DNA from 4 places in the Pseudomonas svalbardensis genome. Region 2 is predicted to be linked to each of the others. Evidence: predicted binding sites of a transcription regulator. Region 2 holds the regulator's gene; each other region holds the start of a gene.
The links. Region 2 encodes FliA, which starts transcription of late flagellar genes. Its sites were predicted from a motif close to CTAAAGTTTNNNNNNNNNNNGCCGNTAA; they were not measured.
Positions count from the first base shown of each region.

Region 1: the regulator FliA is predicted to act here: its motif matches at 1,214-1,241, upstream of QFX16_RS15840 (methyl-accepting chemotaxis protein).
Region 3: the regulator FliA is predicted to act here: its motif matches at 1,304-1,331, upstream of QFX16_RS04005 (methyl-accepting chemotaxis protein).
Region 4: the regulator FliA is predicted to act here: its motif matches at 1,133-1,160, upstream of motA (flagellar motor stator protein MotA).

Region 1 covers NZ_CP125619.1:3,454,163-3,456,365, reverse strand. The annotation lists gene QFX16_RS15840 (methyl-accepting chemotaxis protein) at 1-1,087, opposite strand, end outside; gene QFX16_RS15835 (undecaprenyl-diphosphate phosphatase) at 1,381-2,203, shown strand, end outside.
Region 2 covers NZ_CP125619.1:1,860,961-1,863,163, forward strand. The annotation lists gene fleN (flagellar synthesis regulator FleN) at 1-713, shown strand, start outside; gene fliA (RNA polymerase sigma factor FliA) at 710-1,450, shown strand; gene QFX16_RS08495 (chemotaxis response regulator CheY) at 1,618-1,989, shown strand; gene QFX16_RS08500 (protein phosphatase CheZ) at 2,020-2,203, shown strand, end outside.
Region 3 covers NZ_CP125619.1:923,484-925,686, reverse strand. The annotation lists gene QFX16_RS04005 (methyl-accepting chemotaxis protein) at 1-1,215, opposite strand, end outside; gene QFX16_RS04000 (IS110 family RNA-guided transposase) at 1,441-2,203, shown strand, end outside.
Region 4 covers NZ_CP125619.1:573,022-575,224, forward strand. The annotation lists gene QFX16_RS02540 (HDOD domain-containing protein) at 1-1,062, opposite strand, end outside; gene motA (flagellar motor stator protein MotA) at 1,229-2,080, shown strand; gene motB (flagellar motor protein MotB) at 2,084-2,203, shown strand, end outside.

The sequences.
Region 1 (2,203 bases), 1.6 Mb from region 2:
CTTCTACCGCCTGATCGATGGTCGAAGACAGCTTGTCGATCTGTTGCAGGCTGCCATCGATGTTGACCTGGCCTTGCTGCGCCTGAGACTCGGCATCGCGCATTTCGCTGGCGGCGTGCTCGGCGTTTTTCGCGACGTCGTGCACGCCATACGTCACTTCATTGATGGCAGTGGCCACCAGTTCCATTTGCTGGGACTGTTGCTGACTGCGTTGCTGGGCCTGGGCGGCGTCGTTGCCCAGTTCGCTGGAAGACTGGCCCAGGGCACTGGCGGACACTTGCAGTTCCCTGATCACCAGTCGCAGCTTGGCGGTGAAGGCGTTGAAGTGGCGTGCCAGTTGCGTGACTTCATCCTGGCCATGTGTGTCGAGGCTGCGGGTCAGGTCGCTCTCGCCGCTGGCGATGTTGGCCATGGCGTTCACGGTTTCCTGCAGTGGACGCACGATGCTGCGGGCAATCAGGATGACCAGCGGCGCCATGATCAGGGCAATCACCAGCCCCACGAACGAGGCCTTCCAGACCTGACCATAGAACTCGGCCTGCATGTCATCGATATACACGCCCGAACCGATTACCCAACCCCAGGGCTCGAAGAGTTTGATGTAGGAAGTTTTTTCTACCGGCGCGCTGGCGCCCGGTTTCGGCCAGCGATAGTCGACGGTGCCGGCACCCTTGGTCTTGGCGACGGCGACCATTTCGTTAAACAGGGCAAAACCGTCGGGGTCGCGGATCGCCGATAGGTTCTGGCCATCGAGTTTCGGGTTGGCCGGGTGCATGATCATCACCGGCGTCAGGTCATTGATCCAGAAGTAGTCATTCTGGTCATAACGCAGACCACGAACGGCGCTCAGAGCCTGCTTCTGCGCAGCATCGCGGGTGAGCGTGCCGGCGGTTTCGAGGTCGTGGTAATAGGTCAGAATACCGCTGGCGGTTTGCACCACATGCTGGGTTTTCTGAGCCTTGGCGTGGTACAGGTCATCGTGAATCTGCTTGAGCATCAAGACGCCCAACGTCATTAGCATCAGGACGGCCACGATCAAGATAAGCCACAAGCGTCGGCTGATCGACATACTGCGCAAGCTGTTCATAATGCTGTCACTCCGGTTTCTTTTTCTTGTAATAAATGATCGCCAGCATCCAACCACACTTTGCCAATCGGTCATATCCGACCCAAGTCCAATAACGCGCAGCGTTAATCAGACTTGTCTGATAGGATTTCGGCCCCGCACGGAAAAACCTGAATCCAAGTTGATTTTTCACGGAATTTTTATGATTTCGTCTGGATTCTATGCGCGCGGTGCAGCAGCGACGCTGACCGCAGTCAACGTTCTGAAAAAAATACTTACGGGCATGCCGTGGCGCATCGCTTCTTGGGGGATTGATGGATCTTTGGACTGCCTTTTCGGCATTGATTCTTGGGGTTGTAGAAGGGCTGACGGAGTTTTTGCCGATTTCCAGTACCGGCCACCAGATCATCGTGGCTGACCTGCTCGACTTCGGTGGCGAGCGGGCCATGGCCTTCAACATCATTATCCAGTTGGGCGCGATTCTGGCGGTGGTGTGGGAGTTTCGTCGCAAGATATTTGATGTGGTCATCGGTTTGCCGACGCAGCCGAGCGCTCGACGCTTTACCGCGAACCTGCTGATCGCCTTCCTGCCGGCCGTGGTATTGGGGGTGATTTTCGCTGATCTGATCCACGAGTATCTGTTCAACCCGATCACCGTGGCCACGGCGTTGGTCGTGGGCGGTATCGTCATGCTGTGGGCTGAGCAGCGTCAGCATGAAGTGCATGCCCACACCGTCGACGAAATCACCTGGAAAGACGCGCTGAAAGTTGGCTTTGCCCAGTGCCTGGCAATGATTCCCGGGACCTCGCGTTCCGGCTCGACGATCATTGGCGGTTTGCTGTTCGGCTTGTCGCGCAAGACCGCCACCGAGTTTTCTTTCTTCCTGGCGATGCCGACCATGGTCGGCGCGGCGGTGTACTCGGGCTACAAGTATCGCGACCTGTTCGTTCCGTCTGATTTTCCGGTGTTCGCGATCGGTTTCGTCACGGCGTTCATCTTCGCGATGATTGCCGTCAGAGCCTTGCTGGTGTTCATCGGCAGCCACAGCTATGCGGCGTTTGCCTGGTATCGCATCGCATTCGGCCTGGTCATCCTGGCCACCTGGCAGTTTGGCTGGGTTGACTGGGCCGCGGTCA
Region 2 (2,203 bases):
TGCTGTTGGACGCCGATCTGGGGCTGGCGAACGTCGACGTCCTGCTGGGACTGACACCCAAACGTACTTTGGCCGACGTGATCGAAGGCCGCTGCGAGCTGCGCGACGTACTGTTGCAAGGCCCTGGCGGCATTCGCATCGTCCCGGCCGCGTCCGGCACACAGAGCATGGTTCATTTGAGCCCGGCCCAACACGCCGGCCTGATCCAGGCGTTCAGCGATATCGGCGACAACCTCGACGTGCTGGTGATCGACACCGCTGCGGGCATTGGAGACTCGGTCGTCAGTTTCGTTCGCGCAGCGCAAGAAGTCTTGCTGGTGGTCTGCGACGAACCGACCTCGATCACAGATGCCTACGCACTGATCAAACTGCTGAACCGCGATTACGGCATGAACCGCTTCCGGGTCCTGGCCAACATGGCCCAGAGCCCGCAGGAAGGTCGCAACCTGTTCGCCAAGTTGACCAAGGTCACGGATCGCTTCCTTGACGTCGCCTTACAATACGTCGGCGCGGTGCCTTACGACGAAAGTGTGCGCAAGGCTGTGCAGAAGCAGCGCGCCGTTTACGAAGCCTTCCCGCGGTCCAAGTGCTCACTGGCGTTCAAGGCCATTGCACAGAAGGTCGATACCTGGCCGCTGCCTGCCAACCCGCGTGGGCACCTGGAGTTTTTCGTCGAGCGCCTCGTGCAACAAACGGCAGGACCCGTGCTATGACAGCCAGTGGCTACAACCTCTACAAGAAGTCGGCACGTGACGCGCAGTACGAGCTGATCGAGCGTTACGCGCCACTGGTTAAACGCATTGCCTACCACTTGCTGGCGCGTCTGCCAGCCAGTGTTCAGGTGGAAGATCTGATCCAGGCCGGGATGATCGGCCTGCTTGAAGTGTCGACCAAATACGACGCCAGCAAAGGCGCGAGTTTCGAGACGTACGCGGGCATTCGAATCCGTGGCGCGATGCTCGATGAAGTACGCAAGGGGGACTGGGCGCCACGTTCGGTCCACCGCAATACCCGGATGGTCAGCGACGCCATTCGCTCGATTGAAGCTAAAACCGGCCGTGACGCTAAAGATCACGAGGTTGCGGCCGAACTCCAATTGAGTCTCGACGATTATTACGGGATTTTGAACGACACCCTGGGCAGCCGCTTATTCAGTTTCGACGATCTGTTGCAGGACGGCGAACACGAAGGGCTGCACGAGGATGGCGCCAGTGCTCATCTGGAGCCGTCGCGCGATCTGGAAGATGAACGCTTCCAGGCAGCGCTGGCGGACGCGATTGCCAATTTGCCGGAGCGTGAGCGACTGGTGTTGGCGCTGTACTACGACGAAGAGTTGAATCTCAAGGAAATCGGTGAGGTCCTGGGGGTCAGCGAATCTCGGGTCAGCCAGTTACACAGCCAGTGCGCGGCCCGTTTGCGGGGGCGTTTGGGGGAGTGGCGAGCGCGCTGAAGGCAGTGTGGGGACACTGCGAACGCGGCTGGTGGGGTGTTGAACCGTACCGGTCCCGATCTGTTGTGCTCCAGACAGTCATTGAGTGCTTTGCCGGATTGATTGAAATGGCGCGTCCAGGTGCTGGGCGCGTTTAAGACTGCTTGGAGGTCGAATTGGACAAGAACATGAAAATCCTCATCGTTGATGACTTCTCAACGATGCGGCGGATCATTAAAAACCTGTTGCGTGACCTTGGGTTCACCAACACGGTCGAGGCCGACGATGGCACTACTGCCATTCCGGTTCTCAACAGCGGCAGCATCGACTTTCTGGTAACAGACTGGAACATGCCTGGCATGACCGGTATCGATCTGCTGCGCCACGTGCGTGCCGATGAAAAGCTCAAGCACCTGCCGGTGCTGATGGTGACCGCTGAAGCCAAGCGCGAGCAGATCATCGAGGCAGCCCAAGCCGGTGTTAACGGCTATGTGGTCAAGCCTTTCACGGCCCAGGCGTTAAAAGAAAAAATCGAGAAGATTTTCGAACGCATCGGTTGATGTGCGAAGCCACTGCGCCACGGGGGAGCTATGGAGCATAACGAGTCTTCACAGGGCGATTTCGAATCGACTCTGAAAAAACACGCGGTCGAACTGGTCGAAAGCCTTGAAAAAGGCAGGTTCGGCGACGCTGTGCAACTGATCCATGAGCTCAATCAGACCCGTGACCGTGGCCTGTATCAGGAAGTGGGCAAGCTCACTCGCGAGCTGCATA
Region 3 (2,203 bases), 940 kb from region 2:
GACGGTCTGGCCGACCCGCTCGATCAGGTCATGGATTTTCTTCACGGTGCCATTGAACACCTCGCCCAACTCGCCCAGTTCATCCCGGCTGTTGGCGCTGAAGGTCACCGTCATGTCGCCGGCCGCGACTTTGTCCATCACCGCGCCAAGACGCTTGAGGGTGGTGCGGGTCGAAGCGTAGAAGCCGCCGTAGAGGTAAAAAATCAACACAAACACCACCGACAGCGCCACGGCCTGCAAGACCATATGCGTGCGGTTCTGCTCCAGTCGCAGCTGTAACTGGGTGCCGAGAAACTTCAGGGTGGCTTCATTGAGTTGGTAGGTCTGGTCCATCAGGCCCGTGACCTGATCGTAAAAGCCCTGCCACGGCGCATCCAGCGTGTCGGCCATCACTACCTGCTCTTCGAACAGTTCACTGGCCTTTTTCAACGATGCCTTGCTGTTATCGGCCTGAGCGGCCAGGGTTTCCCGTGCCGCTTTGCTGGAGCCCAGTGCGTCCTGCAACTTCAGGGCATATTCGGCCTGCAGTTTTTCGATCTGCGCCAGCAACTCATCAAAACGGGTACTCGATGCTGAGTTGAGAAAGCCCTGCCCCAGCGAAAAAGAGCCCATCGCCCGGCCTTCGCCCAGAAGCTGGGTAACGGGCGGGGTGACATTGGTAATGAGTTCGCTCAGCTGGCGCATGTCGCTCTGGGTGTCGCGGCTGAGGCCGGCCTGACTGGCGATGATCTGGCTGAAAATTTGTGCGTTGCCGAGCAACTTGCCGATCATCGCGCTTTTGCTTTGCAGGGAATTTTCCGCTTGCTGGGCCTTGAACGCGGCGATCATTTCATCGCGCTTGCCATCAAAAACCATGATTTGCTCGGGGTCAGTGGTCATCGCCGTCAGCCCTTGCAAACGGGTCAACACACTTTGCCCCAAGGTACTGATCTGCGACTCGATATTGCCGGCCTTGCCGGACTGACCTAGGGTGACGTTGATCTGCACCAGATTGTTCAGGGTTTCCAGATCGCGCCGTAACGTCAGGCTGCTGCCCAGCAGGTCGAGGCTTTGCAGTTCGACCCGGGTGCCCTGGAATTCTCGATAAGAATCGCGCACCAGATAGAAGTTGGTCACCAACATCGGCACAAGGAACAGCACGCTGATCAGGCTGAACTTCATGCCAAAGCTCAGGCGATTCATCAGCGCGACGGCGGGATAGAGCAAGCTCTTCACTGGAAGTCTCCCTTTGATTTCTTATTTTTATTGGCAGGCGCGGGTCGAGAGCAGATAGCCACTATTCGGCGCTGTCTCTGTATAGCTCAAATCGGCGAGAGGTTTTGTAACTTAAGGTTAACGACACGGCGTACGCGGTCCTGTAATTGAATGGACTCGCCCACGCCGAGGCGTCAATGCGCCACGGTGGCAGTCTAAACAGCCAACGACAGCGAGGGCGAGTCCATGAAAAAGCATACTTCGATTGATCAATCTTTGTCTTCTGCCGATTTATCGGCCTGCACTACCGTGGCGGTCGACCTGGCCAAGCATGTTTTCCAGCTCGCCGGCGAAGACGCCCTCGGCAAGGTGCATTATGAGCAGCGGATCAAGTCGCGCGAGGCGTTCTACGAGTTTCTCCGCCAGCTGCCGCCTCATGTCGTGGTCCTGATGGAGACCGGCCCGGGCGCTCAAGCTTGGGCCCGGCAGTTGCAGGATCAAGGCAACCTGGCGCGGATCCTTCCTGCCGGTCTGGTGGCCAAGCATCGCAGCGGCCCTAAAAATGATCGTAACGATGCGCTGGCAATCCTGCGTGCCGGTCGCGACGAAAAGATCTGCGCAGTGCCGGTCAAAAGTGTCGCAGCGCTGGCCATGCAGGCACTGCATCGCGCTCGTCAAGGTTACGTGCGTCGCCGCACCGCCGTGAGTAATCAGATGCGCGGCCTGCTGCTTGAGCACGGGATTGCGCTGGCACAGGGCGACGTCGCGATCAGCCAGAGAATCCCGCGGATATTGGAGGATGCCACTCAGCCGGTGCCTGCCATGTTGCGCGAACTGATCGACGAACTGTTGGCCGAGTGGCGCCATTTGGGCGAGCGCATCAACGTCCTGACGGGACGCCTGGAAGTGGCCGCGAACGCCGACAAGACAGCCAAACGGTTGATGACTGTGCGCGGTATCGGCCCAATCACCGCTACGGCGCTGGTGGCCAAGGAAACCAAGCCTGAGC
Region 4 (2,203 bases), 1.3 Mb from region 2:
CTGTCTGCGCCATTTCGCCAGGTCTTCGGCAGTCGGTGCCGGGGCTGGCAGCAATCCGGCGTGAACGCGGTTCATGCCCCACGGCCAGATCAGTGAAACGGCCGGGTGCCAAAGGTCTGGCATGGCGTGATGGCGGGCGCTGTTGGCGGCCTGTTGGTGCAACTGCTGCTGCACTTCGTCCATCGGCATTTGCAGGTAAAGGCTGGTCAGGTACTGCCAGCGTTCACTGTGCGGACTGTCCCAGGCCTGTTGCGCCGACAGCGCCAGACCGTTGGCCAGCAGCACCGTATTGGCCGGTTGATTGAGCCAGCGGCGCAGGGTCGGATCGTCATCGAGGCGGTTCTGTTGGCGCAATGGATGATCGCTGTCGCGCGCGATGCGCAGCACTTTCACCAGCTCACGTTGCTCGTTGAGCAGCAGCCGATAACCCTGTTGCACCCAGATTGGCAGGCGCCAGATGTCCACGAGCGCCAGGCAGATGTCCAGCAGGCGCGCGCCGAACAATTGCTTTTCGACTTTGCGCGCTGACTCGCCTTTGTGGATGACCCGCAGCTCCCACTCTTCGAGCAGCTGCGGATGGGTCAACGCCATCGGCCAGAGCGGCGAGAGAAACAGCAGGCTGCCCCAGTGGATGTCCTGCCACAGCCGCGCCAGGCGACTGGCGAAAAAACCGTTGGCCTGTTGGGTCGCGTGCTGGCTGATCAGCTGCAGCTGACGCAGGGCGATCGGGATCTCCGATTGCGGCTGGGCAGGCAGGCGGGCTAGCAGTTCTTCGGTGCGCTTCAAACCGAGGCGATTGATCGCCACCTCAAGGTTCTCCGCAGGCTCGGTCATGCTGCCATGGGTGTGGCGATTGGCTTCGCGAATCACGCTCAGCGCCAGCGCCGGGCTGTCCTGTATCAGTTCGGCGATATCGCGCAGGGAGCTGCGACTGTTGGCGATGGCTTTGCAGACACGGTCATGACTGACTTGCGGAACCGGCAGGCGCACGCCATCGAGAAGCTTGACCCAGCCTTCGAGAGTGGTCGGTTTTGGAATTGGAACGTTCGTTTCGTTAGCCATGGTTGGACGCGATCATCGTCTGCATTACCTATGCCCGGAGCGGGCCAAATTGGCTTTTCGCCTGAACTGGCTATAGTCTGGCGCAGTTTTGCCGATAAGTAGAAGAAGAGATTTTTTAACTTCCGAATATGACCTTGAACCCGACTCAGTAAGTGCTCTCCTACCTATGGCTAAAATAATCGGCATCATCGTCGTATTCGCGAGCGTGCTCGGCGGATACGTGCTCTCCCATGGCAAAATTGCCGCCCTGATTCAGCCCTTCGAGGTGTTGATTATCGGTGGTGCGGCCCTCGGTGCATTCCTGCAGGCCAACCCCGGTTACATGACCATGCACGTGCTCAAGAAGTCCTTGGGCATGTTCAGTTCGCGCTTCAACCACACGTTCTATCTGGAAGTGCTGGGCCTGATCTACGAGATCCTCAACAAGAGCCGTCGCGAAGGCATGATGGCCATCGAAGGCGACATCGAAGATGCCGCCGCGAGCCCGATCTTCGCCAAGTACCCGGTCGTGCTCAAAGACGAGCGCATGACCGCGTTCATCTGCGATTACCTGCGGATTATGTCCTCCGGCAACATGGCTCCCCATGAGCTTGAAGGCCTGTTCGACATGGAGCTTTACAGCCTCAAGGAAGACCTGGAACACCCTGCCCACGCGGTGAACGGCATTGCCGACGCCATGCCGGGTTTCGGTATCGTCGCGGCGGTGCTCGGTATCGTGGTGACCATGGCCTCCCTGGGCGAAGGCGACCAGAAATCCATCGGTTTACACGTGGGTGCAGCCCTGGTCGGTACCTTCTTCGGTATTCTCGCGGCATACGGCTTCTTCGGCCCATTGGCCACTTCCCTGGCCCACGATGCCAAGGAAGAACTCAACGTCTACGAAGCCATCAAGGCCTCGCTGGTCGCTTCGGCCTCCGGCATGCCGCCATCGCTGGCGGTAGAGTTCGGCCGCAAGGTTCTGTACCCGGCGCACCGTCCTAGCTTTGCTGAGCTGGAACAAGCGGTTCGCGGTCGCTAAGTCATGGAAAATAACCAGCCGATAATCATCAAGCGCGTCAAGCGCATCGCCGGCGGGCATCACGGGGGCGCCTGGAAAATCGCCTTCGCGGACTTCGCGACGGCGATGATGGCGTTCTTCCTG